One region of the Streptomyces litchfieldiae genome, then DNA from elsewhere that is predicted to be linked to it. Evidence: predicted binding sites of a transcription regulator. Region 1 holds the regulator's gene; the other holds the start of a gene.
What was found. Region 1 encodes HspR, which represses chaperone genes until heat shock. Its sites were predicted from a motif close to TTGAGNNNNNNNNNCTCAA; they were not measured.
Positions count from the first base shown of each region.

Region 1 (14,262 bases):
CGTCTCGTAGACGAAGCCGCGGCCCGCCTCCCGGTACGCCAGCGTCTCCGGCACCAGCAGCGGCTCGCCGCGGGCGAACGACCAGCCCCACACCCAGCGCAGGGGCGCCTCGGGCGAGAACGGCTCGAACGGGAAGCCGCGCAGCGCGTACTGCTCCGGCGTGTGCACGCCCACGGTCGCCGGGTCCACGGCTCGGTCGCCCAGCTCCGCCAGGCTGGCCACCACCGCGGTGCCGCGCCCGCCGGGCGAGCCGCCGTACCGTTCCACCGCCTCCAGCAGCGCGGTCAGCCGGCTGGCGCGGTACGTCGCCGCGCGGCCGTGGCCCGCGTCGCGGCGGCCGGAACGGAACCCGACCGGCGCGGAGGTCACCACCAGCCCGCCCGAACTCCGGCCCTCCAGCGTGCCGATGAGCCCCACCTGCTCGTCCACATAGGTCTCGGTCAGCGCCGGCAGCTCCTCGCCGATCGCCCGCGTGCGATAGGTCCCCGGCCGGTACGCCGGGCGGGCGCGCAGCTCCGGCACCGCGCGCTCGGCGGTGTCCTCGGGCACGCCGCCGCACACCGGGCAGAGCGGGTCGGGCAGGAACGGGTGGCGGGAGACGGACAGTTCGTCCAGGGCGACGCGCAGCAGCGCCCGGCGCGTGCGCGGCTCCCCGGCGGCCGGGTCGCTCAGCCGCTGGGCCTCCTCGGCGACCAGCCCGCCGACCAGTTCGGCCGCGCCCCCGGTCAGCCAGGACGAGGGGCGGGCGGCCAGCGCCGCGCCGTGCCGCTGCCGCACCAGGTCCCGTTCCGCCTGGTCGGGCCGGATGCGGCGGGCGCGGTCGGCGGCGCAGTCGGCGCAGCCCGCGGCGCCCGGCTCCTCCAGCGGGCCGATCACCGCGTGGCTCAGCTCGGTGCGCACCGGCAGCCAGGCCATGCCGTGGTCCGCCGCCGTGCGCCGGGCGGTGGCGTGCAACGCGGTGTCCCAGCCCTCGTGCACGGCGACCAGCAGGGCGCGCGACCCGGCGGGCGCGCCGCCCCGGGCGAGGATGGCGTCGTGCAGCGCCCCGCCGGAGCCGAGCACGCAGAGCCGGGGGCGTTCGCGAGGGGGACCGGGCATCGTCACACCACCACCACGTGGACGAGGTACGGCACGCGTTCCACGATGGCCGGATCGTGGTCGAGCGGGACCGCCACCGCGGTGCCGGCGATGGTGCGCAGCCGGGCCGCGACCGCGGCGACGCTGAGCGCGGCGGGCTCGGCGGGCTCCGCGGCCGGGCGCGGCTCCTCCCCGCGCAGCACCCGCGGCAGTCCGGGCACCACCGGCCAGGGCGCGTAACCGGCCTGGTGGTGGGCGCGGGCCTGCACGGCGAGCAGCACCTGCCGCAGGCCGTCGGTGAGCGCCGTGCCGGCGGTCAGGCCCGCGCCGCAGGCGAGGGTGACCGGGCCCTGACAGAACGCGAACGTGGGGACGCCGAGCGGGCCGGTGATGTCGAAGACATCCGGCAGCTCGCCCAGTTCGGCCAGGATGTCGCGGCAGCGGGCGCCGTCCTCGTCCAGCGGCACCTCGTCCAGCGCCACCGGCGGATAGGGGCGCGCGGTCTCCCGCAGCCGGAACACGGTCAGCCGGCGGCAGTGCGCGAGCAGCCCCGCGGTGACCGCCTCCTGCCAGTCGTAGCCGCCGACCACCGCCGAGTACGGGTCGGCGGCCGGCCGCCAGGGCCGCAGCCCGGGGAACGCGTCGGCCACCGGGATCCGGCGGATCCGCGTGGGGTCGGCCAGCTCGTAGCCGGGCACGGCCGGACCGCCCCGGCGGCCCGGCTCGTCCGTTCCCTCCTCCGGCAGCAGGCGCGGGTCGAACCGGCCGGCCGCGTACCGGGCCAGCGCGGTGAGCGCGGCCTGGCCGCGGGCCGTCTCATAGCCGAAGCCGACGCCGGTCGCCGTGACCGCGGGCCGCTCGCGCACCACCGCCTGGCTGACGTGCAGCGGCGACTGGGCCCAGGCGGTGTCCGCGTAACGGAAGACGCCCAGCCGCTCGTCGGCGCAGTCCCCGACACGCTGGGCCAACTGCCGCTCGGTGAGCCGCATTCCACGGCGCAGGGCGCGTATCCGCTCGTGGAAACCGGCCCGGGGGCGCGCGGGCAGGGGCAACGCGCTGGGGTGCGGCGGGAATGTGCGCGTCCGGTTCGTCAGGGTTTTCAGGTCCACGCCGGTCAGCCGCGCGCGTGCGCCGGGCGGCACGGCCTCGGTGAGCGTGCGGAACGCGTCCCGCACCAGCCGCGCGGCCACGGCGGTCCCGGCGGCCGGGCCCGGTTCGGCGGGCGCGGACCGGGCGGCCGCCGGCTCCAGCCGGGGCCAGGCGGCGGCCCAGTGGCCGGGCGCGCCGTCGTCGCCCGCCCAGGTCTGGAGCGGCACCAGCCAGGCCTCGGCGCCATGGACGACGACCTGGGCCAGGGGCACCCGGGCGGCCCGCGCGGCGCGCTCGATCAGCAGCGCCCGCTCGGGCCGCTGGTCGCCCACGTGCAGCACCAGGTGGACGTGGTTCAGCAGGGCCGCCGCCGCCCCGGCGTCCGCCGGTTCGGCGGCCGGGGCCCAGGTGAGGCCCTGGCCGGAGTCCCGGGCGCACCACTCCGGTTCGGGGGCGCCGTCGAACGCGGCGACGCGCACGGCGCGCAGCCCCGAGGTCAGCGCGGCCCGGGCGACCGCCGCCAGCAGCGGGCCCTCCCCGGCGACGAGGGTGCGCAGCGCGCGGTACCGGGCGAACGCGGCGGCGGCGCCCTCCCGGTGCCAGCCCAGATAGGAGATCTCCGGCGCGTACTCGCGGGCCTCACCGGCGGTCAGCTCCGCCGGTTCCGCCGCGCCCGCCCGGGTGAGCAGGCCCGCGTCGGTGAGCCGCAGCACGAGCCGTTCCACCGTGTCGCGGTCGCGCGGGGAGAGCCCCTCGGTCAGCTCGGCCAGCGTGCTGCCCTCGGCCAGCTTCGGCACCAGCCGGTCCAGCCAGCGGGCGGTGGACCGCCCGGCCAGCCGCACCGGACCGCGCGGCGTCAGGATGTACGCGCCGTCCGGGGTCGTGGCGTGATAGGCGTCCCGCCGCAGGACGAGCCTCATGCCGCCGCCCCGGGCGCGTTCGCGATGCGTCGCTTCATCAGGTGGAGCACTCCCACGTGTTCGGTCACCAACACACAACGCTGCCCGAGGGTTTCGTCGTGATGCGTATCGGTGTCAACATCCGTCACGTCCGCCACCGGCTGGCTCCTTCCCCCGTCGGGAAACGATGCCCGCAAGCATGCCCCGGGTGGCTGGTCGGCCACCTTGACAGGTTCTGAAACGCCGCTTCCGGAGCTCGTCCTCCATGCGGAGCAGACGGGCCGTTCGGCGACCGGCCCGACAACGATGAACCCCTGGGCCGGGGAGGGATGACGCGTGGAGTGGGATAGGCTCGCCCGCTTCGCCGAGCCCGGGCGGCGGCTGGTTTTCCGAGTGCTAGGCGGAGGTGTCCCGGGGTGGCTCGGCCAGCAGGCGTTCGACGCGTTCGACCTTGCTAGTGAGGCCGTCGGTGACGCCGCTCCTGAGGTCGGCCTTCAGCACCAGGCTGACCCGGCCGGCGCGAGCGGAGACCGCCTCCACCGCCCGCTTGACCACGGCCATCACCTCGTCCCACTCGCCCTCGACGCTGGTGAACATGGCGTCGGTCCGGTTGGGCAGCCCGCTCTCCCGGACCACCCGGACGGCCTCGGCCACCTCCTCGCCGACGTCCTCACCGGTGCCGATGGGCGTCACGGAGAACGCGACGATCACTAGTCGTCCCCGCCGGGCTCTTCGTGCGCCTCCGGCTCCGCCGGACCGGCCGCGTCCGGCCCATCGGCCGCGTCCGGCTCGTCCTTGTCCAGGCCGAACCGCTCCACCAGCCACTTGTCGAACTCGCCCGCCGCGCGCACCCAGCTCACCACGCTGGCCACGAAGTGGTCGAAGCCGACGCCGGCGCCCAGCAGCAACTGGAAGTCGCCAATCAGCCGGACCGTGCCGTCATCGCCGGTGTGCGTGTAGACCTTGGGCCAGAGGGTGGAGTGGTTCCACTCGTCGATGTTCTGCAGGAGCCGCGGCTTGTCCTCGATCGTGTGGGGCCGGTCGTAGAAGGTCCGCACGGTCAGCACCCGCTGCCGCTCCTCCCCGCGGAACATGAAGTAGACGCGGAAGTGCTTCCACGGGGCGACGACGTCGCCCTCCTTGTCCTCCACGTACTTCAGCTTCATGCGCTCCAGGAGCTGCTTGACCAGGTCCGGGTTCGGCATGATCGGGCCGGTGGGCTTCCTCGCCTGCTGCGGCTGGCCCTGCTTGTCCGGCTGGCCCCCGAAGTTCGGGATCGCGGACGGATCGACAGACACGGGATGGGTCCCTTCATACGACTGCTCGTACACCTTCGGAAGGCTCCCCCATCCTCTCCCATCCCCGCCCGGGTCTGGCAACAGGAGGGCGGGGACGGGATGGGGGCCCGGCGCGGCGGCCGCGCGGGCTCAGCGCTCGGCCGTTATCGACAGCCCGCCGTCCAGGGCGGCGTCCACCCGGACCGTGTCGCCGTCCCTGACCTCGCCGGAGAGGATCTTGCGGGCCAGCGGGTCACCGATCGCGGTCTGCACCAGCCTGCGCAGCGGCCGGGCGCCGTACGCGGGGTCGTTCCCCTCGTCCGCCAGCCAGCGCAGCGCCAGCTCGGTGACGTCCAGCTCCAGCCGCCGGTCGGCCAGCCGCCGCTGGAGCGCGTCGATCTGGAGCCGCGCGATGCGGCCCAGCTCGTCGCCGCCGAGCGGGCGGAAGACCACCACGTCGTCCAGCCGGTTGAGGAACTCGGGGCGGAACGCGGCGCGCACCGCCGCCAGCACCTCTTCCCGCTGCTCGTCGGGCTTGGCCAGCGGGTCGATCAGGTGCTGGCTGCCGAGGTTGGAGGTGAGGATGAGGATGGTGTTGCGGAAGTCGACCGTCCGGCCCTGCCCGTCCGTGAGCCGCCCGTCGTCCAGCACCTGGAGCAGGATGTCGAAGACCTCGTGGTGGGCCTTCTCCACCTCGTCCAGCAGCACGACGGTGTAGGGGCGGCGGCGGACCGCCTCGGTGAGCTGGCCGCCCTCCTCGTAGCCGACGTAGCCGGGCGGGGCGCCGACCAGCCGGGCCACCGAGTGCTTCTCGCCGTACTCGCTCATGTCGATGCGGACCATGGCGCGTTCGTCGTCGAACAGGAACTCCGCCAGCGTCTTGGCCAGTTCGGTCTTGCCCACGCCGGTCGGGCCGAGGAAGAGGAACGAGCCGGTGGGCCGGTCCGGGTCGGCGATGCCGGCCCGGCTGCGGCGCACCGCGTCGGAGACGGCCACGACCGCCTCGGTCTGGCCGATCAGCCGCCGGCCCAGCTCCTCCTCCATGCGCAGCAGCTTCTCGGTCTCGCCCTCCAGCAGCCGGCCGGCCGGGATGCCCGTCCAGGAGGAGACGACGTCGGCGATGTCGTCCGGGCCGACCTCCTCCTTGACCATGGTGTCGCGCTTGGCCTCCTGCTCCGCCTCGGAGGCGGCGGCCAGCTCGCGCTCCAGCGCGGGGATCTCCCCGTACAGCAGCTTGGCGGCGGCCTCGAAGTCGCCGTCGCGTTGGCGCCGTTCGGCCAGGCCCCGGGCCTCGTCCAGGCGCTCCTTCAGCTCGCCGACGCGGTTGAGCCCCTGCTTCTCCTTCTCCCAGCGGGCGGTCAGGCCGCGCAGCTCCTCCTCGCGGTCGGCCAGCTCGCGGCGCAGCCGGGCCAGCCGCTCGCGGGACGAGGCGTCGGACTCGTTCGCCAGGGCCAGCTCCTCCATCCGCAGCCGGTCCACCGAGCGCTGGAGCTCGTCGATCTCCACCGGCGAGGAGTCGATCTCCATCCGCAGCCGGGAGGCGGCCTCGTCCACCAGGTCGATGGCCTTGTCCGGCAGGAAGCGGGAGGTGATGTAACGGTCGGACAGCGTCGCGGCGGCCACCAGCGCGCCGTCGGCGATCACCACCTTGTGGTGCGCCTCGTAGCGGCCCTTCAGACCGCGCAGGATGGCGATGCTGTCCTCGACGGTGGGCTCGGCGACCAGCACCTGCTGGAAACGGCGCTCCAGCGCGGCGTCCTTCTCGATCCGCTCGCGGTACTCGTCCAGGGTGGTCGCGCCGACCATGCGCAGCTCGCCGCGGGCCAGCATGGGCTTGAGCATGTTCCCCGCGTCCATGGCGGAGTCGCCGCCGGCGCCCGCGCCGACGACGGTGTGCAGCTCGTCGATGAACGTGATGATGCGGCCGGCGCTGTCCTTGATCTCGGAGAGGACGGCCTTCAGCCGCTCCTCGAACTCGCCGCGGTACTTGGCGCCCGCGACCATGGCGCCGAGGTCAAGCGAGACCAGCCGCTTGTTCTTCAGGGACTCGGGCACGTCGCCCTTGACGATGCGCTGGGCCAAGCCCTCCACGACGGCGGTCTTGCCGACCCCGGGCTCGCCGATGAGGACCGGGTTGTTCTTGGTGCGGCGGGAGAGGACCTGCACGACGCGGCGGATCTCGTGGTCCCGGCCGATGACCGGGTCGAGCCGGCCCTCGCGGGCGGCGGCGGTGAAGTCCGTGCCGAACTTCTCCAGGGCCTTGTAGGTGCCCTCGGGGTCGGCGGTGGTGACGCGCTGCCCGCCGCGGCCGGCCTCGAACGCGTCGAGCAGCTTGCGGTCGGCCGCGTTCTGCGCGGTGAGCAGCTCCGCTGTCTGCCCGCCCTTGGCGGCGAGGCCGATCAGCAGGTGCTCGGTGGAGACATAGGAGTCGCCCAGCTCCTTGGCGCGCTGCGCGGCGTCGGCGATGACGGCCAGCAGCTCGCGGTTGGGCTGGGGCTTGGCGACGGACGCGCCCTGCACGCGGGGCAGCCCGGCGAGCAGCCGCTCGGCGCCGGAGCGCAGCGCGGCCTGGTCGGCCTGGACGGCCGCGAGGAGGTCCTGGATGTTCTCGTTGTCCTGGCCGGTGAGCAGGGCGAGCAGCAGATGTGCCGGGGTGATGTCCGGGTGGCCCCCGGTGAGGGCGCGGTCGTTGGCCGCGCTGATCGCGTCCCGGCTCCTGTTGGTCAGCTCGGCGTTCACTTCTGCGGTGCCCCTCCGTGAAATCCAAACGTGAGTCTGCTAGACGCAACGTGCGATAAGTTGAGTCTATTTCACTCAAGCGGGATCCGGAGCGCCTCTGCGCCGGGCCTTGTCGCACCCTTTCAGCTTCCGCCAGCGGCCGTGAAGAGCTCTCTCGCCTCCTCCGGGAACGGGCGCCCCACCACATCCCCCTCGCCGCTGCCCACCGACATCACCGCGACCACCGTGCCGGACTCGGTGGCCTCGTCGTAGTGGGTGAGCCAGGGGCCGCCGCTGGATCCGGCGGTGAGGTCGCAGTCCTTCAGGAGCAGCCCGCCGAGGTTCGGCGCCTGGGCCTCGCCCTCGAACAGCACATCCGTCCGGCCCGCACAGTAGTGCAACGACTCCCCGTCGTACGGCGCGGCGGCCGGATAGCCCAGGACGGCGACGTCGTCGCCCTCGCCGACCGGCTCGAAGACCAGCCGGTTGGCGCCGTGGACCTCCTGGACCGTCCGGCCGTCCTTCTCGCCGACGGTGAGGAACGCGTAGTCGTGCGGCAGGATCGCGGACGTCTCCTGGGAGACGTCCCACCCGGCGGGGGTGTGGAACGCGGTGACCGGCCAGCCGTCGGCCCGGTAGCTGTCGCGGCCGTGGTCGTAGGCGGGCACGAACCAGACCTCGGCCGGCGGCTCGGGGCTGGCGCCCGTGCGGACGCAGTGCGCGGCGGTGGCGATCACGCTGCCGTTGGGGGCGTCCACCACGGCCCCCGAGCACAGTCCGAGCCGGCCGTCGCCCGCGTCCCAGATCAGCTTGCCCACGGTGCTCACCGGACCGGCCGCCCAGGGGTCGGCGGCGACGGCCGGCGGGGCGCCGAGGGCGAGCAGGACGACGGCGACGGCGAGGGCGGCGGCGGGTATCCGCGCACGCGGGAGATTCATAGGGACACCCTGTGATCACAGCGCGCTCATGTCCAGCTACTCTGCGCCGAACGGGTGGGTGCCGCCGGATCATTGATCTTTCGCGGCAAAGAATCGGCAAAATCCGCCCTTCCACCACCGGTTGAGACCAGTGCCGCGCCGCAGGCGGCGGACGCGGCGCGCCGAAAGCCCGGGGGACCGCCACGGAGGTGCAACTTCGGTGTATCCCGGGCGCATTGACGGCGTCACCGCCGACCACCAGCATGCTCATGCTCATGGCGCACCCAGCCCAGCCCTCCGGGAGGCCCGCCTTGCGAGAATCCAGTCCCCAGCGGCCGAGACGCGCCCGCCGCGCGGCCGTCGCCACCGCCGCCGCGGCCGTTGCCCTGCCCCTGCTGTCCGGGAGCCCGCCCGCGGGCGCCGACTCCGACGCCACCGCGCTGCAAGAGGCGTTCGCCGACGCGGCCGAGGAGTACGACGTGCCGGAGAGCGTGCTGCTCGGCGTCTCCTACCTCCAGTCCCGGTGGGACGGCCACCGCGGCGCGGCCAGCGTGTCCGGCGGCTACGGTCCGATGCACCTGACCGACGCGGAGACCGCGCTCGCCGAGGCGGGCGAACACCACGGGCACGGCGGCGAGGACCCGCGCGGCGACGAGTCCCGCCCGCTGGACCCGGCCGAGCCGGAGCCGGCGTCCGCCTCCGCGCTGCCCGCCGCGTTGCGCACGCTGCCCGAGGCGGCGGAGCTGACGGGCCTGCCCGCCGGCGAGCTGCGGACCAGCGAGGCGGCGAACGTGCGCGGTGGCGCGGCGCTACTGGCCGCCGCCCAGCGCGAGTTGGGCCTGCCCGCCAGCGACGACCCGGCCGACTGGTACGGCGCGGTCGCCGCCTACGCGGGCGCGGAGACGCGGGAGGCCGCGGAGGTCTTCGCGGACGAGGTCTACGCCGTGATCAACGAGGGCACCTCCCGCGTCACCGCCGAGGGCCGGCGCGTCGTCCTCGAACCGCTCGCGGTCACCCCGGTCACCGCGGCCGCCGACGGCCTCGGGCTGCCCGCCGCGCCCCGGGACCCCGAGGTCGAGTGCCCCCGGTCGGTCTCCTGCGAGTGGATCCCGGCGCCCTACGAGGAGCTGGGCGACGGCGACTACGGCAACCACGACCTGGCCGACCGCCCCGCCTCGCAGGCCATCGACTACATCGTCATCCACGACACCGAGGCGACCTGGCAGACCACCCTCGACCTGGTCACGGACCCCACGTATGTCTCCTGGCACTACAGCCTGCGCTCCTCGGACGGCCACATCGCGCAGCACCTGTCGAACGAGGACGTGGGCTGGCACGCCGGCAACTGGTACGTCAACGCCAACTCCATCGGCCTGGAGCACGAGGGCTTCCTGACCAGCCCCGACGCCTGGTACACGGAGGCGATGTACCGCACCTCGGCCCGGCTGGTGCGGTATCTGTCCCGGCAGTACGACATCCCGCTGGACCGCCACCACATCATCGGCCACGACAACGTCCAGGGCCCGGTGAACGCGAGCGTCGCCGGGATGCACACCGACCCCGGCCCGTACTGGGACTGGTCGCACTACTTCGAGCTGCTGGGCGCCCCGTTCCGCCCGACCGCGGGCCCGGGCGGCGGCATCGTCACCATCGCGCCGGACTACGACAGCCACGCGCCGGTGTTCACCGACTGCGGCGGCAGCGGCAACCCCTGCGCCCCGCACGGCTCCGCCGCCGTCCGGCTGCACACCGCGCCGGACGCCAACGCGCCGCTGGTCTCCGACATCGCCACGCACCCGGGCGACGGCCGGTCCTCCACCGGCGTCAACGACGTGGGCGCCCGCGCCACGGCCGGGCAGCAATTCGCGGTGGCCGGCCGGGAGGGCGACTGGACCGCGATCTGGTACCTCGGCCAGCAGGCGTGGTTCCACAACCCGGCCGACGCCCCGACCGCGGTGAACGCCCGCGGCTGGGTGGTCACCGGCAAGGACGGCGCGGCCACCATCCCGGTCTACGGCCGGGCCTATCCCGAGGCCGCCGCCTACCCGGCGGACGTGCCCGCGCAGCCGGTGGTGCCGCTGGCGTACCAGATCCCCGCCGACCAGGAGTACGTGGTGGGGCAGCGGACGGAGAGCGAGTACTACCGGGCCGTCACCTTCGACCCGGCGAACCATCAGGTCGTGCGCGGCGAGGTGTACTACCAGATCCAGCTCGGCCACCGCATCGCCTATGTCCGGGCCGCTGACGTGGAGGTGCGCCGCTCCGGAAGCTGATCCCGCGCGGCAACGCGACCGCGGGCGGCGCCCGTTCGGCTCCGGGCGCCGCCCGCACCCGCGCCACTACACTTCCGCCGATGAGCCGGAAGCCGGTCCTCAGGGACCACATCGCGACCTCCGTCCTGGCCGCCGCCGCCGTCGTCCTGGCCGAGCGCGGCGACGCGGCCTCCATGGCCGACATCGCGAGCGCCGCCGGCGTCGGCCGCGCCACGCTGTACCGCTACTTCCCGACCCGCGAGGCGCTGCTCGCCGCCCTGGGCCGCAGGGCCCTGGACGAGCTGACCGACCGGATCGAGGAGGCCGGGCTGGAAACGGTCCCGGTGGCCGAGGGCATCGCGCGGCTGACCCGGGCCTTCCTGGGCACCGGCTGCCGGTACGCGGCGTTCCTGCGCACCGGGCCCAAGCCCGCCGACGCCGACGAAATCCAGGCACAACTGGGCGCGCCGCTGCTCGCGTTGCTGGCGCGCGGCGCGGCGGACGGCACGTTGCGCGCCGATCTGTCGCCCGAGGTGCTGCTCGCGTTCTACGGCGGGCTGATCGAGTCGGCGATGCCGCTGGCGGCGCCGGGCGCGCTCGGCGTGGAACGGGCCAGCGCCGCGACGACCGCGTTCTTCCTCAACGGGGCGGTGGCCTGATGCCGCCCCACCGCCTGCTCGCCGCCTCGGCCGCCGCCGTGCTGCTCGCCGCGCTGATCACGGTGGTGACGCTGCGGGACGGGGTGCCGTTCGGCATCGACCGCGCGCTGCACGACTGGACGCTGGAGAACCGCACGGCGGGCGGGATCGACGTGTTCCGGTTCATCACCGACACCGGCAACCGCGTGGTGCCGTATCTGCTGGCCATCACGGCGGGCGTGCTGACCGTGCCCCGGGCGTGGCTGCTGGGCGCGGTGGCCGGCGTGGGCGCCCTGGCCACCGCCCAGTTCCTCCGCTACCTCCTGGTCAACGCGGTGGACCGGCCCCGGCCGCCCGAGGAGCACTGGCACGCCCACGTCAACAACCCGGCCATGCCCTCGGGCCACGCCACCACGTCCGCGCTGGCCGCGATCGGGCTGGCCGCCGCGCTGCTGCCGTACTGCCACCGCGTCGCGACCCGCGCGCTGGCCATCGCGGTGCCCGCCGCCTGGGCGGTCGCGGTCGGCGCGAGCCGGGTCTATCTGGGCGTGCACTGGCCCACGGACGTGCTGGCCGGCTGGCTGCTGGCCACCATGCTGACCTGTCTGGCGCTGCCCCCGCTGGGCCGCGCGCTGAACAGGCGGCAGGTCAGGCCGGCCCCGCGCCCATGATCCGGGCGAACTCCTCCGGGCCGGCGTCGTATCCGCGCACGGCCGGGGCGAACGACCAGGCGCCGGAGTCGTTCCGGATGAACTGGGCGACCGTCGCCGCCGTGGAACCGGCCACCCCGGCGAACTCGTCGGTCGCCAGCTCGGTGTAGCCCTCGGCGACGCGGACCTTGGCGCCCGCCACGTCCGCGAACGTCTTCCGCCCGCCGCTCTGCTGGATGGCCACCCCGACGACCACCCGGCCGTAGACCTCGGCCAGCCGGTCGAACTCCAGGGTCATGACCTCGTCATAGCCGAAGCCCTGACCCGTTCGGCTGTCCCGGCTCAGCGTGATGGTGCCGTCCGGCGAGCGGCTGTCGAAGTGCACGAGGTAGACGGGGTCGCCGAACGGGTCGTCGGCGCGATAGGTCCCCGCGATGATGTCCAGATCCGTGGCGGGCCGGCCCGAGGGGCTGGGGTCCCACCTGACCTGCACCTCGACCTTGCCGAGCCCCTTGCTGGGACCACTCATCGCTTCCCCTCCAACGGCCGTGACGCTGAACCCGGTTGACCATGGTGCCAGACCGGCGCCCGGCCCGGGGAGACGGTCAGCGGCCGCCGTTGCCGTCCGGGCGCCAGACCACGATCGCGGCGGACTGGCGCACGTCCTGATAGGGCACCAGGTCGCGGCGGTAGGACGCGTGGACCTGGGCCTCGCGCTGCCGCATGGCGACGGCGGCGCCCTCCACCGCCTGCTGGAGCTCGACCACCTTCGCCTGGAGCGCGGCGACATGGGTCTGAAGCTCGATGATCCGCTTGATCCCGGCGAGGTTGATCCCCTCGTCCTGGGACAGCCGCTGCACCTCGCGCAGCAACTGGATGTCGCGCGCCGAGTAGCGGCGGCCACGACCGGGGGTCCGGTCCGGGCAGACCAGACCCAGCCGGTCGTACTGCCGCAGTGTCTGCGGATGCAGCCCGGAGAGCTGAGCCGCGACGGAGATGACGTACACCGGAGTTTCGTCGGTCAGTTCGTAGGGGTTGCTGTTCTGTCCGTTCCGGCCGTTCATCTCGTTACTCTCCCTTCGCGGCCTCGAACAGGCCTGCCCGAGGGTCCTCACCCTCCGCGGCGGCGCGGTACTCCTCCAGGGCCTTGCGTGCCTTCTCCCCCAGGTCGCGCGGCACGGCCACTTCGATGGTGACCAGCAGATCGCCCCGGGTGCCGTCCTTGCGCACCGCGCCCTTGCCGCGCGCGCGCATCGTGCGTCCGCCGGGGGTGCCCGGCGGCAGCTTGAGCGTCACCGGGGGACCACCGAGCGTCGGCACCTTGATCTCACCACCGAGCGCGGCTTCCGGGAAGGTCACCGGCACGGTGACCGTCAAGTTGTCCCCGCGCCTGCCGAAGACCGGGTGCTCGTCCACGTGGACGACCACGTACAGGTCCCCGTTCGGGCCGCCGCGCTCGCCGGGCGCGCCCTTGCCGCGCAGCCGGATGCGCTGCCCGTCGTCCACGCCGGCCGGGATCCGCACCTGCATGGTCCGCGAGCTGGTCGCCCGCCCGCTGCCCCGGCACACCGGGCACGGGTCCTGCGCGATCAGGCCCCGGCCGCGGCAGTCCACGCACGGGTCGGTGAGCGAGAAGCCGCCCCCGCCGCCGCGGCTGACCTGCCCGGTGCCGACACAGGTCGGGCACACCCGCGGGGTGCCGTTCTTGTCGCCGGTGCCCGAACAGGTCTTGCACGCCGCGCTGGAGGACATCCGCAGCGGCACGGTCGCGCCGGCCACCGCCTCGGTGAAGCTGAGCGTCACCTCGGACTCGATGTCCTGGCCGCGCCGCGGCTGGGTGCGCGTCCCCGCGCCGCCGCGGTTGAACAGCCCGCCGAAGACGTCCCCGAGGCCGCCGCCGAAGCCGCCGGCCCCGGGCCCCGCCGGGCCGCCGCCCGGCTGGGGCCCGCCGCCGAACAGGTCGCCGAAGTCGAAGTTGAACTGACCGCCGGCGCCCGGCCCCGGGCGGAAGCCGCCGTTGCCGAAGAGGGCGCGCGCCTCGTCGTACTCCTTGCGCCGCTTGGGGTCGCCGAGCACGTCGTACGCCTCGGAGACGTCCTTGAAGCGCTCCTCGGACTTGGCGTCGCCCTTGTTCGCGTCGGGGTGGTTCTCCCGGGCGAGCTTCCGGTACGCCTTCTTGATCTCGGCCTCGGTGGCGTCCTTCGGGACGCCGAGAACCTTGTAGAAGTCCTTCTCGATGAAGTCCTTGGTACTCATCCCCGGCGTCCCTCCTTCCACGTCGGCGCTCTCACCGCGGCGTCAGCCCTCGTCCGGGCCACCGCCGTCGTCCTTCTCGGGCGCACTCTCCTCCTGTTCGGCCGGCTTGCCGGGCTGGGGCTCGGCGACACCCACCCGGGCCGGGCGGATGGTGCGCTCGCCGATGCGGTACCCCGGCTGAAGGATCTGCACGCACGTCGTCTCCGTGACGTCCGGCGAATAGCTGTGCATCAGGGCCTCGTGCACGGTCGGGTCGAAGGGCTCGCCCTCCTTGCCGAACTGCATCAGCCCCATCTTCGCCGCGACGACCTCCAGCGACTCCGCCACCTGCTTGAAGCCGCCGACCAGTTCGCCGTGGTCCCGGGCGCGGCCGATGTCGTCGAGCACCGGCAGCAGCTCGGTCAGGAGGTTGGCCACGGCCATCTCCTTCACGGCGACGCGGTCGCGCTCCACCCTGCGGCGGTAGTTCTGGAACTCGGCCTGGAGCCG
Region 1 is NZ_JAVREL010000012.1:93,768-108,029, reverse strand. It holds gene RM590_RS20640 (TOMM precursor leader peptide-binding protein) at 1-1,098, opposite strand, end outside; gene RM590_RS20635 (thioesterase domain-containing protein) at 1,101-3,086, opposite strand; gene RM590_RS20630 (hypothetical protein) at 3,083-3,223, opposite strand; gene RM590_RS20625 (MTH1187 family thiamine-binding protein) at 3,462-3,776, opposite strand; gene RM590_RS20620 (YbjN domain-containing protein) at 3,776-4,363, opposite strand; gene clpB (ATP-dependent chaperone ClpB) at 4,493-7,081, opposite strand; gene RM590_RS20610 (trypsin-like serine peptidase) at 7,204-7,998, opposite strand; gene RM590_RS20605 (N-acetylmuramoyl-L-alanine amidase) at 8,253-10,250, shown strand; gene RM590_RS20600 (TetR/AcrR family transcriptional regulator) at 10,331-10,888, shown strand; gene RM590_RS20595 (phosphatase PAP2 family protein) at 10,888-11,538, shown strand; gene RM590_RS20590 (TerD family protein) at 11,516-12,046, opposite strand; gene RM590_RS20585 (heat shock protein transcriptional repressor HspR) at 12,123-12,581, opposite strand; gene dnaJ (molecular chaperone DnaJ) at 12,586-13,773, opposite strand; gene grpE (nucleotide exchange factor GrpE) at 13,816-14,262, opposite strand, start outside.

Region 2 (14,262 bases), on a different contig from region 1:
GGACGGCGTACTCGGGTCCGGCCTGATCGGCACTCTCCGGCTTGTCCTTCTTATCCTTCTTGTCCTTGTCGAGGGCGAGGGCCATCGGTGTCACCTCCTGGGTGGTGTGGGGGGCCGTCACTCGACGCCGAGGCCGGCGTCCTCAGTGATCTCCGGAAGCCCTTCCTCCGCCAGTACCCGGTTGAGGATGGAAAGGTCGTAGATGCCCGTGAGGTCGGTCTCCTCCAGCAGGCCGGCGTTGATCGCGTTCTCCGCGCCGGTCTTGAGGGTCTGGGCCAGCGGGTCGTTGAGGAACTCGACGTGGTCGAACGCCGGGTCCAGCACCTCCGGGGGCAGCTCGCTGCCGCCCGGCAACTGGGCCAGCGCGCTGTTGAACTGGCTCTTCGCCTCGTCCGGGTGCTCGTTGATCCAGGCGTTGGTGCGCACGACGCCGCGCACGATGGCCTCGACGACGTCCTCGTGCTCGGCCAGGAAGTCCTGCGAGGCGATCACGTGGGTGACGACGTACTGGCCGTTCTCCCACAGCTCGCCCTCGTCGAGCAGCGTCTCGGCGCCGCGGCTGACGAGGTTCGCGGCGGTGGGCTCCGGGACCCACGCCCCGTCGATGTCGCCGTTGTCGAACGTGGCCGGGATCTCCGCGTTGGGGATGCGGAACACCTCGACATCGCCCGTGCCGTCCTGCGGGTTCACCTCGTAGCCCTGGCCGGCGAGGTAGTTGAGCAGCGCGACGTCCTGCGTGTTGCCGAGCTGGGGGGAGGCGATGCGCGCGCCCTCCAGCTCGTCCAGGCTGGACACCGCGTCCGGGTTGACCACGAGCGCCGCGCCGCCGGAGGCCGCGCCCGAGACGATGCGGAGGCTCTCGCCGCCCGACTGGGCCCAGCCGTTGATCGCCGGGTTCGGGCCGAGGAACGCCACGTCCAGGTCGCCCGCGTTCAGCGCCTCGATCGCGGACGGGCCGGCGTTGAAGATCTGCGGAACGGCCTCGGTGCCGCCGAGCGCCTGCCGTATCAGGCCGTCGTCCTGGAGGCCGACCACGGCGGTGGCGTGGGTGATGTTGGCGAAGTAGCCGATGTTCACCTGATCCGTGGACAGGGCGGGGGCGTCCCCGGAGCCGGACGGGGCCGGGGTGTCGTCCTCGGCCTCGGAGCCGTAGCCGCAGGCGGCCAGGGTGCCGACGAGGAGCGGCAGGGCCGCCGCGCCGGCCAGCAGGCGGCGGGCTCGTCTGGGGGACGGGAGACGGATCGCGGTCATGGGTTCTCGGTTCCTTCCGGGGAGCGGCGTGCGAGCGGTGGGCAAACGGACATGGCGGGCGTCAGCGGCCCGCACATCGCCCCATGCCGCCCTCGCCGCTGCCGAGCGCGCCGCTCCCGACGCGCCCGCCCTCCTTGGCGAACGTCCCGAAGGCGTCCGCCGCCCCGGTCAGAAGTCCCATGCGCCTGCCTCGTCGTCGCCGGCCGCGGCAGCGGCGGCGAAGGCGTCGCCCGCCATGCCGGCCGTCAGCGTCGAGCCGTCCGCGGGGTCGATCAGCAGGAACGAGCCGGTGGTGCGGGAGACCGCGTAGTCGTCCATCGCCAGCGGCTCGGACGTGCGGATCACCACGCGGCCGATGTCGTTGGCCACCAGCTCGCCGGGCTCGGCGTGCTGGGACAGGTCGGCCAGGGTGAGCCGGGAGGGGATCTCCTTGACGATCGCCTTGACGGTGCGCGTCGCGTGCTTGAGCAGCACCCGGGCGCCCGGGGTCAGCGGGCGGTCGTGCAGGTGGCAGACCGTCGCGGTGATGTCCCGGGTGGCGACGGCCGCGCCGCCGGCCGGGGCGATGAGATCGCCGCGCGAGATGTCCAGGTCGTCGGCGAGCGTGAGCGTCACGGACTGCGGCGCGAAGGCCAGCTCGACGGACTGGCCCAGCGCGTCGATCTTCTCGATGGTGCTGGTCCGCCCCGAGGGCTGGACGACGACCCGCTCGCCGACGCGCAGCACGCCGGAGGCGATCTTCCCCGCGTAGCCGCGGAAGTCCGGGTGCTCGGCGGTCTGCGGGCGGATGACGTACTGCACCGGGAACCGCGCCGGGTCCTCGGCCGGGTCGTGCGTCACCGGGACGGTCTCCAGGTGCTCCAGCACCGTAGGGCCGCCGTACCAGTCCATGGCGGCCGACGCCGTCACCACATTGTCGCCGACCAGGGCCGAGATCGGGATCGCGGTGACCTCGGGCACGCCCAGGGAGGCCGCGTACGCGGTGAACTCCCCGGCGATCCGCGCGAACACCGGTTCGGCATAGTCGACGAGATCCATCTTGTTGACGGCGAGCACCACATGGGGCACCCGCAGCAGCGCGGCGACGGCCGCGTGGCGGCGGGTCTGCTCGACGACCCCGGCGCGCGCGTCCACGAGGATGATGGCCAGCTCGGCGGTGGAGGCGCCGGTGACCATGTTCCGCGTGTACTGCACGTGGCCGGGGGTGTCGGCCAGGATGAACCGGCGGCGGGGCGTGGCGAAGTAGCGGTAGGCCACGTCGATGGTGATGCCCTGCTCGCGCTCCGCGCGCAGGCCGTCGGTCAGCAGCGCGAGGTCGACGGCCTCCTGGCCGCGGTTGCGGGAGGCGGCCTCGACGGCCTCCAACTGATCGGCGAGCACCGACTTGGAGTCGTGCAGCAGCCGCCCGACCAGGGTGGACTTGCCGTCGTCCACCGAGCCGGCCGTCGCGAAGCGCAGCAGCGCGGTGGTGGTCAGCGGCTCGATGCCGGACGCGGGTGCGGTCATCAGAAGTACCCCTCGCGCTTGCGGTCCTCCATGGCGGCCTCGGACAGCTTGTCGTCGGCCCGCGTCGCGCCCCGCTCGGTCAGCCGGGAGGCCGCGATCTCGGCGATGATCTGCTCGACCGTCGCCGCGTCCGAATCGACCGCGCCCGTGCAGGACATGTCGCCCACCGTGCGGTAACGCACCAGGCGCCGGTCCGTCCGCTCGCCGTCCTTGGGACCGCCCCACTCGCCGGGCGCCAGCCACATGCCGTCGCGGGCGAACACCTCGCGCTCGTGGGCGAAGTAGATTTCCGGGATGTCGATCTTCTCCCGGCCGATGTACTGCCAGACGTCCAGCTCGGTCCAGTTGGACAGCGGGAAGACGCGGACGTGCTCGCCGGGCGCGTGCCGCCCGTTGTAGAGCTGCCACAGCTCCGGGCGCTGGCGGCGCGGGTCCCAGCCGCCGAACTCGTCGCGCAGCGAGAACACCCGCTCCTTGGCTCGGGCCTTCTCCTCGTCGCGCCGGCCGCCGCCGAACACCGCGTCGAAGCGCTGGGTCTCGATGGCGCTCAGCAGCGGCACGGTCTGCAGCGGGTTGCGGGTGCCGTCCGGCCGCTCGCGCAGCTCGCCGCGGTCGATGAACTCCTGGACGGAGGCGACGTGCAGCCGCAGCCCGTGCTGGGCGACGACGCGGTCGCGATAGGCGATGACCTCGGGGAAGTTGTGCCCGGTGTCCACGTGCAGCAGGGCGAACGGCAGCGGCGCGGGCGCGAACGCCTTGAGCGCCAGGTGCAGCATGACGATCGAGTCCTTGCCGCCGGAGAACAGGATCACCGGCCGCTCGAACTCGCCCGCCACCTCGCGGAAGATGTGCACCGCCTCGGACTCCAGCACGTCCAGGTGCGGCAGGGCGAACGGCGCGCCGCCGACGGTGTGTCCGGGTCGTCGGACCGTCACGGTCATGCTGTCTTCCTCTCGCTCGCTGGTTTCCCCGGTGGCCGGTGTGCCGCCGGGGGCCGGGCGTCCGCCGCTCACAGCAGCCCCCGGTCCCGCAGCAGCGCGTAGAGCGCGGCGGCGGACTCCTCGACGGACTGCTCGTGGGCGGCGATCCGCAGGTCGGGATCGGCCGGCTCCTCGTACGGGTCGTCCACCCCGGTCAGGCCGGAGAGTTCGCCCGCGGCCTGCTTGGCGTACAGCCCCTTCACGTCCCGCACCGAGCAGACCTCGACGGGCGTGGCCACATGCACCTCGACATAGCCGGTGCCCGCCGCCTGGTGGCGCTTGCGCACCGCCTCGCGGCTGTCCGCGTAGGGGGCGATCACCGGCACCAGCGTCTTCACGCCGTGCGAGGCGAGGAGTTGGGCGACGAACCCGATGCGCTGCACGTTGGTGTGACGGTCCTCGCGCGTGAAGCCCAGGCCGGCCGAGAGGAATTCGCGGATCTCGTCGCCATCGAGCACCTCGACGCGGTGGCCCTCGCCGGCCAGTCGGTACGCCAGCGCCCGGGCGATGGTGGTCTTGCCCGCGCTGGGCAGGCCGGTGAGCCAGATGGTGGCGCCCTGCCCTGTCCCGGTCATCTCGTGTGTCCTCGTCGTCGGCGTCATGTCAGCCGTGCAGCCCGCACTCGGTCTTGCCCAGACCGGCCCACCGGCCGGCCCGCGCGTCCTCGCCGTCCGCTATGCGGCGCGTGCAGGGCGCGCAGCCTATGGAGGCGTAGCCGTCCTGGAGGAGCGGATTCATGAGCACCCCGTGCTCGGCCGCGTAGGCCGCCACATCGTCCTCCGTCCACCTGGCTATCGGAGCGATCTTCACCTTGCCGCGCCTGGCGTCCCAGCCGACGACCGGCGTGTTGGCGCGGGTGGGCGACTCGTCGCGGCGAAGTCCCGTGGCCCAAGCATCGTATGCCCCCAAACCGGCCTCAAGCACCTCAACCTTCCGCATGGCGCAGCACAGATCGGGGTCCCGGTCGTGCAACCGCGGCCCGTACTGGGCGTCCTGCTCGGCGACGGTCAGCCGCGGTGTGAGGGTGATGACGTTGACGTCCATCACGGCGGCGACCGCGTCCCGGGTGCCGATGGTCTCGGGGAAGTGGTAGCCCGTGTCCAGGAACAGCACGTCGATGCCCGGCCGCGCGGTGGCCGCCAGGTGCGCCACGACGGCGTCGGCCATGGACGAGGTGACGCACAGCCGCGGGCCGAAGGTGTCGGCGGCCCAGCGCATGATGTCCGGGGCCGGGGCGTCCTCCAGCTCGCGGCCCGCCCGCTCGGCGAGCGCGCGCAGCTCCTCGGCCCTGGTCGGCTCGGTGGTGATCGCGGTCATGATGCCTCTTCCCGTTGCGTCAGCGTGCTTCTGCGCCGCCGTCGTCGGCGGCGGGCCGCGCGAGGCCCCTGGCCAGCAGGCCGAGGAACGACAGCCGGAAGGCGCGGTTGCAGGACGCGCACTCCCAGGCGCCGTGCCCCGCCTCGCTGGGGCGCAGGTCCTCGTCGCCGCAGTACGGGCAGTAGAACGGGGCGGCCCTCTCGCTCACGACAGGGATCCCTCGTCCGCACGCGCGGCCCACTGGGCGAAGCGCTCGCCGGGCTCGCGTTGTTCCTGGAAGGCGCGCAGCACGCGCTCGACGTAGTCGGCGAGTTGGGCGGCGGTGACCTTCAGGCCGCGGACCTTGCGGCCGAAGGCCGGCTCCAGGCCGAGGGCGCCGCCGAGGTGGACCTGGAAGCCCTCCACCTGGTTGCCCTCGTCGTCCGTGACGAGCTGGCCCTTGAGACCGATGTCCGCGACCTGGATGCGGGCGCAGGAGTTGGGGCAGCCGTTGATGTTGATCGTGATCGGCTCGTCGAAGTCCGGCAGGCGGCGCTCCATCTCGTCGATCAGCCAGGCGCCGCGGCCCTTGGTCTCCACGATGGCCAGCTTGCAGAACTCGATGCCGGTGCAGGCCATCGTGCCGCGCCGGAACGCCGAGGGTGCGGTCGTGAGGTCGAGCGCCGCCAGGCCCTCGGTGAGCGCCGCCACCCGCTCCTCGGGCACGTCGAGGATGAGCATCTTCTGCTGCACCGTGGTGCGCACCCGCCCCGAGCCGTGCGCCTCGGCGAGGTCCGCGATCTTGGTCAGGGTGGTGCCGTCCACCCGCCCGACGCGCGGGGCGAAGCCGACGTAGTAACGGCCGTCCCGCTGGCGGTGGACGCCCACGTGGTCGCGCCAGTGGTGCGGGGGCTGCTCGGGCGCCGGGCCGTCGGCGAGCTTGCGCAGCAGGTACTCGTCCTCCAGCACTTGGCGGAACTTCTCCGCGCCCCAGTCCGCCACCAGGAACTTGATGCGGGCCCGGGTGCGCAGCCGCCGGTAGCCGTAGTCGCGGAAGATGCCGACGATGCCCTCGTGGACGTCGGCGACCTCCTCCAGCGGCACCCAGACGCCCAGCCGCACGCCGATCTTCGGGTTGGTCGACAGCCCGCCGCCCACCCACACGTCGAAGCCGGGGCCGTGCTCGGGGTGGTTGACGCCGACGAACGCGACGTCGTTGATCTCGTGCGCCACGTCGAGCAGCGGCGAGCCGGAGACCGCCGTCTTGAACTTGCGCGGCAGGTTCGAGTACGCCTTGTTGCCCACGACCCGGCGGTGGATCTCCTCGATCGCCGGGGTGCCGTCGATGATCTCGTCCTCCGCGATGCCCGCCACGGGCGAGCCGAGGATCACGCGCGGGGTGTCGCCGCACGCCTCGGTGGTGGACAGGCCCACGGCCTCCAGGCGGCGCCAGATCTCCGGCATGTCCTCGATGCGGATCCAGTGGTACTGGACGTTCTGCCGGTCGGTGATGTCGGCGGTGCCGCGGGCGAACTCCTGCGAGATCTCACCGATCACGCGCAGTTGCGCGGTGGTCAGCCGGCCGCCGTCGATGCGGACCCGGAGCATGAAGTACTCGTCGTCCAGCTCCTCCGGCTCCAGGATCGCCGTCTTGCCGCCGTCGATGCCGGGGCGGCGCTGGGTGTAGAGCCCCCACCAGCGCATCCGGCCGCGCAGGTCCTGCCCGTCGATCGAGTCGAAACCGCGGTGCGCGTAAATCGTCTCAATGCGTGTCCGTACATTGAGACCGTCGTCGTCCTTCTTGACCTGCTCGTTGCCGTTGAGCGGGGTGAAGTGCCCGGCGGCCCACTGGCCTTCGCCGCGGTGGCGGCCGGCCTTGCGGCGGGTCGGGGCGACGGGCTTCTTGCCGGGGTCGGACATCGTCACGCGATCCTTCTGCGGGCAGCAGGGCGGCTCTGCCCGGGGGCACCCGCGGCGCTGCGGGCGTCAGGGCAGAGTGAACGGTCGGTGCGGGTGGACACCCGCGGGTTTCGGGAAAGTGTCGGGGACCGGCTCGCGCTGCGGCGGCTCTCAGCGGGCCGGACAGATGGCGCTGGACATTCGACCGAGGTCGACGTGGCGCCGACTCACCAGGATGGTTCCAGCTTGTGACATGACGGAAGCGTGGCACGCGGTGACGTCCGCGTCCACTGAGATCCAGCATGTGGACATTGTGGTCCCAATATGCGAGACGAGTGAGAGCTCGGTCACATTCGGTCGCAGGCGCCTGGCCAGGGGCCGGGAGCGGGCGCCGCTGGCTCGTCGGTGACCGAGGTGTCGAACACCCGGAAGCCGCGCCGCCGGTAGTTGTCCAGGGCGTGCGGGCCGTCCTTGCTGCAGGTTTTGACCCAGACCCGGCGGGTCGCCTCCCGGTCCGGCCAGCGCGTGGCGAGATCCCAGGCGCGGGCCGTGCCGAACGTCAGCAGCGCGCCGCCGAGCCCCCGGCCGCGCGCCGCGGGCAGCAGCCCGAAGTAGCTGATCAGCACGGCGCCCGCGGCCTGCGCCTCCAGTTCGATGAAGCCCGCGGGCGTGCCGCGGTCGTAGGTCACCCACGTCTCCACGCCTGGCCGCTCCAGGAAGGCCCGCCACTGCTCGTGGGGCCAGCCGAGCCGGTCCGTCCAGTGCACGTCGCCGCCCACCGCCGTATACAAGAAGCGGCTGAACTCGGGGCTGGGCACCTCCGCCCGGAGCGTCCGGACGCCGGGCGCCCCGGCATCCGCGCGGGCGGCGGGGGCGGTGAGGTCACCGGGGGATGTCTGCTCCAGTGACCAGGTGGTCACCCGGAACGTGGGGGCGTCGTTCATCCGGGCATTTCATCACATCGACACCCGTGGCCCCACCGGCCCCCGGGACCGGTGGGGCACGGAGGTCAGCCGCCCAGCAGGCGTTCCACCAACTCGCGGTAGTCCAGCATCAGCACGCGCTGGCGCTCGGTGCCCCGCCCGTCGTCGTACGGCTCGCGTCCCCTGGCGCCCAGCGCCTCCGCGAGCTGGGCCTCGATCCCGGACCCGGTCCACATGCCTTCCATGACGCACCACCCTTGTCGTCGTGCCCGCCCGCGCGGCCGGCCAGGACGGCCACGGCCGGCGGAGCGGACGCCGAGGTGCTCATGACTCGCCGTCGAGGAGGACTTCTCCGACGGGTGTCATGCAGTGGGTCTTACCTGGTGGGCGGGGCCCAAACCTCTCCGCGTTACATGCCGTTAACCGGGCGGGCCCGCTCGACGACGCTCTCCAGGTCGCCGCCCGGCAGCGTGCCGAACGCGCCGCCCCAGTCGCCGCCCAGCCGCGAGGCGCAGAACGCGTCGGCCACCGCCGGCGGCGCGTACCGCACCAGCAGCGCGCCCTGGAGCACCAGCGCCAGTCGTTCCACCAGACGCCGGGCCCGGCTCTCGATCCCGTCCAGGTCGGACATCTGGGTCAGCAGCTCCTTGATCGCGGCGTCCAGCCGGGCGTCCGCCCCGGCCGCCCGCCCGACCTCCGCGAGGAACGCGTTCAGCGCGCCCGGCTCCCGTTGCAGCGCGCGCAGCACGTCCAGCGCCTGGATGTTGCCCGAGCCCTCCCAGATGGAGTTGAGCGGCGACTCGCGCAGCAGCCGCGGCATGCCCGACTCCTCGACATAGCCGTTGCCCCCCAGGCACTCCAGCGCCTCGGCGGCCACCGGCGTGCAGCGCTTGGTGACCCAGTACTTCGCGGCGGGCACCGCCAGCCGCAGCAGATGCCGCTCCTGGGCGCTGCCGGCCGCCGCGGCGTCGCTCGCCGCGGCCAGCCGCAGCGTCAGCGCGGTGGCGGCCTCGGACTCCAGCGCCAGGTCGGCCAGCACGTTCCGCATCAGCGGCTTGTCGATCAGTTTCCCGCCGAACGCCTCCCGGTGCGCCGCGTGATGGACCGCCTGCGCCACCGCCTGCCGCATGATCGCCGCCGAGCCGGCCACGCAGTCCAGCCGCGTCGCGCCGACCATCTCGATGATCGTGGGCACCCCGCGCCCCTCCTCGCCGACCCGCCACGCCAGCGTGGTGCCGTCGAACTCCACCTCGGCCGAGGCGTTGGAGCGGTTCCCCAGCTTGTCCTTCAGCCGCTGGATCCGGAACGCGTTCCGCTCGCCGTCCGGCAGCACCCGGGGCAGCAGGAAGCACGTCAGCCCGCCCGGCGCCTGGGCCAGCACCAGGAAGGCGTCGGACATCGGCGCCGAGCAGAACCACTTGTGCCCGGTCAGCGCGTACGCCCCCGGCTCGGAAAGGGGCTCCGCGCGCGTCGTGTTGGCCCGCACGTCCGAGCCGCCCTGCTTCTCGGTCATCCCCATCCCGGCCAGCACGCCCGCCTTGCCGGCCGCCGGCCGCAGGCCCGGGTCGTAGCGGCGCGAGGTCAGCAGCGGCTCCCAGACGCGCGCCAGCTCCGGCTCGGCGCGCAGCGCCGGCACCGCCGAGTGCGTCATGGACACCGGGCACCCGTGCCCGGCCTCGACCTGCGACCACACCAGGAAACCGGCCGCGCGCCGCAGATGCCCGCCGGGCCGGGACCAGGCGTCGGTCAGCCCCGCCGAGACGGCCCTGCGAAGCAGGTGGTGCCACGCCGGGTGGAAGTCCACCTCGTCGACGCGGTGCCCGTACCGGTCGTGGGTGCGCAGCACCGGCGGGTTGGCGTTGGCCAGCGTCCCCCACTCCTGGGCCTCGGCCGAACCCGCCGCCCGGCCCAGCGCGGTCAGCTCGGCGGTGGCCTCCTCGGCCACCTCCGGCGCGATGTGCCGCGCGAACGCCTCGGCGAGCGCCGCGTCGCCGCCGAACACGTCGTGCTCCACCAGGGGCGGAACCTGATTGGTCACCGAGTGGGTGCTGGACGTCATGCCGCTACCGTAGGGCGGCGGACGCTCCCCGTCACCACCTGCCGGGTGCGGCCCGTTCCGGGCCCGCTACGCTGAGGCGCTCCGACCGCCGCCGGAGGAGGACGCCGTGACCGATCCCACCACCAACGAGGCGCTGGCACTGGACACTTCCGTGCCGCACTCGGCCCGCATCTGGAACTACTGGCTGGGCGGCAAGGACCACTACGCGATCGACCGCGAGACCGGCGACGAGATCCTGCGGATCGCCCCCGGCATGATCACCTACGCCCGCGCCGACCGCGCGTTCCTCGGCCGCGCCGTCCGCTACGTGGCGGAAGAGGCGGGGATACGCCAGTTCCTGGACATCGGAACGGGCCTGCCCACCGTGGACAACACCCATGAGGTGGCCCAGCGGGTGGCCCCGGACTCCCGCGTCGTCTACGTGGACAACGACCCGCTGGTCCTCGCCCACGCCCGCGCCCTGCTGACCAGCACCCCGGAGGGCGCCACGGACTACCTCCACGCGGATCTGGAGGACCCGGACCTGATCCTGGACGCCGCGGCCCGGACCCTGGACTTCGGCCGGCCGGTCGCCATCATGCTGCTGGGCGTCGTCAACTACGTCGCCGACGACGGCGAGGCCCACTCCATTGTCAAGCGGCTGCTGGACGCCGTACCGTCCGGCAGCCACCTGGTGCTGTCCCACACCTCCGTCGGTCCCGGCACGGACGAGGCGGTCGAGCACTGGAACCAGCACGGCACCCCGAAGCTTACCCAGCGCACCAAGGCCCAGGTCGCCGAGCTGTTCACCGGCCTGGAGCTGGTGGAGCCCGGGGTGGTCGCCTGCTCGCACTGGCGCCCGGAGGCGACTCCCTGGGGGGAGCCGGAGGAGGTGCACATCGTCTGCGGCGTCGGACGAAAGTTGTGACCGCCCTAACCGAACGAGCGGGGAACCTTAGTACAGTTGGGCGTTCGCGGTTACTGCGATGGGAGCGGTCATGGGCGTGCTGAACCATGGGGAAGCCGTCAGCGAGCGCAGTGCCGCTCGTACCATTGACTACCGGCAGACCGGGCCCACCGTGCCCCGCATGGTCCTCGGCGCCCGGCTGCGCCAGCTCCGCGAGGCCAGGGGCATCACGGGCGCGGACGCGGGGGAGCGGATCCGCGCCTCGCACTCCAAGATCAGCCGGCTGGAGATGGGCCGGACCGGCTTCAAGGCCCGCGACGTGCGGGACCTGCTGACGTTGTACGGCGTCACCGACGAGGCCGAGATCGCCACCATGCTGGCGCTGGCGCTCCAGTCGAACACGCCGGGCTGGTGGCACCTCTACTACGACGTCGTGCCGACCTGGCTCAACGTGTACCTGGGCCTGGAGCAGACCGCCGTGGTCATCCGCGGCTACGAACTCCAGTTCGTCCCCGGCCTCCTCCAGACCGAGGAGTACGCCCGGGCCGTGGTCCTGCTGGGCCCCGAGGACACCGAGGACCGGATCGAGCGCCGCGTCGAGCTGCGGATGGGCCGGCAGCGGATCCTGCACCGGGAGCGCCCGCCGCACCTGTGGGTGGTGATCGACGAGGCGGCCCTGCGCCGCTCGATGGGCGACGCGGGGCTGATGCGGCGGCAGCTCGACCACCTGCTGGACGTCTCCGAGCTGCCGCACGTGACGATCCAGGTGGTCCCGTTCGCGGTGGGCGGCCACGCGGCGATCGCGGGCCCGGTCACGGTGCTGCGTCCGCCCGGCGGGGAGCTGCCCGACGTGGTCTATCTGGAGCAGCTCACGGGCGGCGTCTACCCCGACAAGCCGGCCGAGATCGAGCAGTACCGGCACATGATGAACCGCCTCGTGGTGGAGGCCCACCCGCCGAGCGCGACCCGCGACTTCCTGTACCGGGTGCGCCGCGACACCTGAGCGGGCGGGCATGCGCCGCCGCGTATCGCTGTGAGCGAACAGCGCGGAGGCCGGGGAACATCTCCACCCCCTCCCGGCATTGAGCCGACGAAGCTCAATTTGCCTGCCGAGGGAGAGGTCATGACTTCGTCGTTCGATGTACTCACCCTGCCCGTGCTGCCGCTCGATGACGAAGTGGTGCTGCCAGGGATGGTGGTGCCGCTGGAGCTCTCCGACTCCGACGTGCGGGCCGCCGTGGAGGCCGCGCAGGCCGCGGCCGGCCGGGGGGAGAAGCCCCGGCTGCTGCTCGTTCCGCGTATCGACGGCACCTACGCCGGGATCGGCGTCGAGGGCCGCGTCGAGCAGGTCGGGCGGCTCGCCGACGGTGATCCGGGAGCCCTGGTGCGCGGACTGCGCCGGGTCCGGATCGGATCCGGGACCACCGGCCCCGGTGCCGCGCTGTGGGTCGAGAGCACGCGCATCGAGGAGACCGTGCCCACCCCGCTGCCCGGCGCCGTCGCCGAGCTGGTCAAGGAGTACAAGGCACTGACCACGACCTGGCTCCGCAAGCGCGGCGCCTGGCAGATCGTGGACCGCGTGGAGCAGATCGAGGACGTGGGCCTGCTCGCGGACAACGCCGGCTACCTGCCGTTCCTCAAGACCGAGCAGCGGGTCACGCTGCTGGAGGCCACCGACCCCGTCGAGCGCCTGAAGCTCGCCATCGCGCTGCTCGGCGGCCACCTGGCCGAGCAGGACGTGGCCGAGTCCATCGCCAAGGACGTCCAGGAGGGCGTCGACAAGCAGCAGCGCGAGTTCCTGCTGCGCCGCCAGTTGGACGCCGTCCGCAAGGAGCTCGCCGAGCTGAACGGCGACGCCGCCGACGAGGGCGAGGACTACCGCGCCCGGGTGGAGGCCGCCGACCTGCCGGAGAAGGTGCGCGAGGCCGCGCTCAAGGAGGTCGACAAGCTGGAGCGGTCCTCCGACGCGAGCCCCGAGGGGAGCTGGATCCGCACCTGGCTCGACACCGTGCTGGAGCTGCCCTGGAACACCCGCACCGAGGACGCCTACGACATCGCCGGCGCCAAGGCCGTGCTCGACGCCGACCACGCCGGGCTCGCGGACGTCAAGGAGCGGATCACCGAGTACCTGGCCGTGCGCAAGCGGCGCGGCGACCGCGGCCTCGGCGTCATCGGCGGCCGGCGCGGCGGCGCCGTGCTGGCCCTGGTCGGCCCGCCCGGCGTCGGAAAGACGAGCCTCGGCGAGTCGGTCGCCCGGGCCATGGGCCGCAAGTTCGTCCGGGTGGCGCTCGGCGGCGTCCGCGACGAGGCCGAGATCCGCGGCCACCGGCGCACCTACGTCGGCGCGCTGCCCGGCCGCGTCGTGCGGGCCATCAAGGAGGCCGGCTCGATGAACCCGGTCGTGCTGCTGGACGAGATCGACAAGGTCGGCAGCGACTACCGGGGCGACCCCGCCGCCGCGCTGCTGGAGGTCCTCGACCCCGCGCAGAACCACACGTTCCGCGACCACTACCTGGAGGTCGAACTCGACCTGTCCGACGTGGTGTTCCTGGCCACGGCCAACGTGCTGGAGGCCATCCCCCAGCCGCTGCTGGACCGGATGGAGCTCGTGCGGCTCGACGGCTACACCGAGGACGAGAAGGTCATCATCGCCCGGGACCACCTCGTTCCCCGGCAGCTCGAGCGCACCGGCCTGGCCGGCGACGAGGTCGTCGTCGAGGACGGCGTGCTGCGCAAGCTGGCCGGCGAGTACACCCGCGAGGCCGGGGTGCGGAGCCTGGAGCGGACCATCGCCCAGTTGCTGCGGAAGGTGGCGGCCCGCGCCGAGCTGAACGAGCTCAGCCTGCCGTTCACCGTCGCCGAGGCCGGACTGCGGGACCTCATCGGGCGCCCGCACCACACCCCGGAGGCGGCGCAGGAGCCCGCCGAACGGCGCACGGCGGTGCCCGGCGTGGCCACCGGCCTCGCGGTCACCGGCACCGGCGGCGACGTCCTCTACATCGAGGCGTCCCTGGCCGACCCGGAGACCGGCGGCGCCGGCCTGACCCTCACCGGTCAGCTCGGCGACGTGATGAAGGAGTCGGGCCAGATCGCCCTGTCCTACCTGCGGTCCCGGGGCGCCGAGCTGGAGCTGCCGGTCGGCGACCTGAAGGAGCGCGGCATCCACCTGCACGTCCCGGCGGGCGCCGTGCCCAAGGACGGGCCCAGCGCGGGCATCACCATGACGACCGCCCTGGCCTCGCTGCTCAGCGGCCGGCAGGTGCGGCCCGACGTGGCGATGACCGGCGAGGTCTCGCTGACCGGGCGGGTGCTGCCCATCGGCGGCGTCAAGCAGAAGCTGCTCGCCGCCCACCGGGCGGGGCTGACCACTGTGATCATCCCCAAGCGGAACGAGCCCGACCTGGACGACGTCCCCGGCGAGATCCTGGCCAAGCTCGACGTCCACCCGGTCACCGACGTCCG
Region 2 is NZ_JAVREL010000008.1:141,452-155,713, reverse strand. It holds gene RM590_RS15930 (ABC transporter ATP-binding protein) at 1-85, opposite strand, end outside; gene RM590_RS15925 (ABC transporter substrate-binding protein) at 118-1,251, opposite strand; gene RM590_RS15920 (sulfate adenylyltransferase subunit 1) at 1,420-2,757, opposite strand; gene cysD (sulfate adenylyltransferase subunit CysD) at 2,757-3,698, opposite strand; gene cysC (adenylyl-sulfate kinase) at 3,767-4,312, opposite strand; gene RM590_RS15905 (phosphoadenylyl-sulfate reductase) at 4,341-5,054, opposite strand; gene RM590_RS15900 (hypothetical protein) at 5,074-5,262, opposite strand; gene RM590_RS15895 (nitrite/sulfite reductase) at 5,259-6,953, opposite strand; gene RM590_RS36020 (putative leader peptide) at 7,104-7,187, opposite strand; gene RM590_RS15890 (GNAT family N-acetyltransferase) at 7,280-7,876, opposite strand; gene RM590_RS15885 (hypothetical protein) at 7,942-8,100, opposite strand; gene RM590_RS15880 (isovaleryl-CoA dehydrogenase) at 8,265-9,914, opposite strand; gene RM590_RS15875 (SAM-dependent methyltransferase) at 10,021-10,821, shown strand; gene RM590_RS15870 (helix-turn-helix domain-containing protein) at 10,892-11,803, shown strand; gene lon (endopeptidase La) at 11,924-14,262, shown strand, end outside.
Region 2: lon (endopeptidase La) is a predicted target of HspR. The motif match lies at 11,883-11,901, and genes of this name have one in related genera.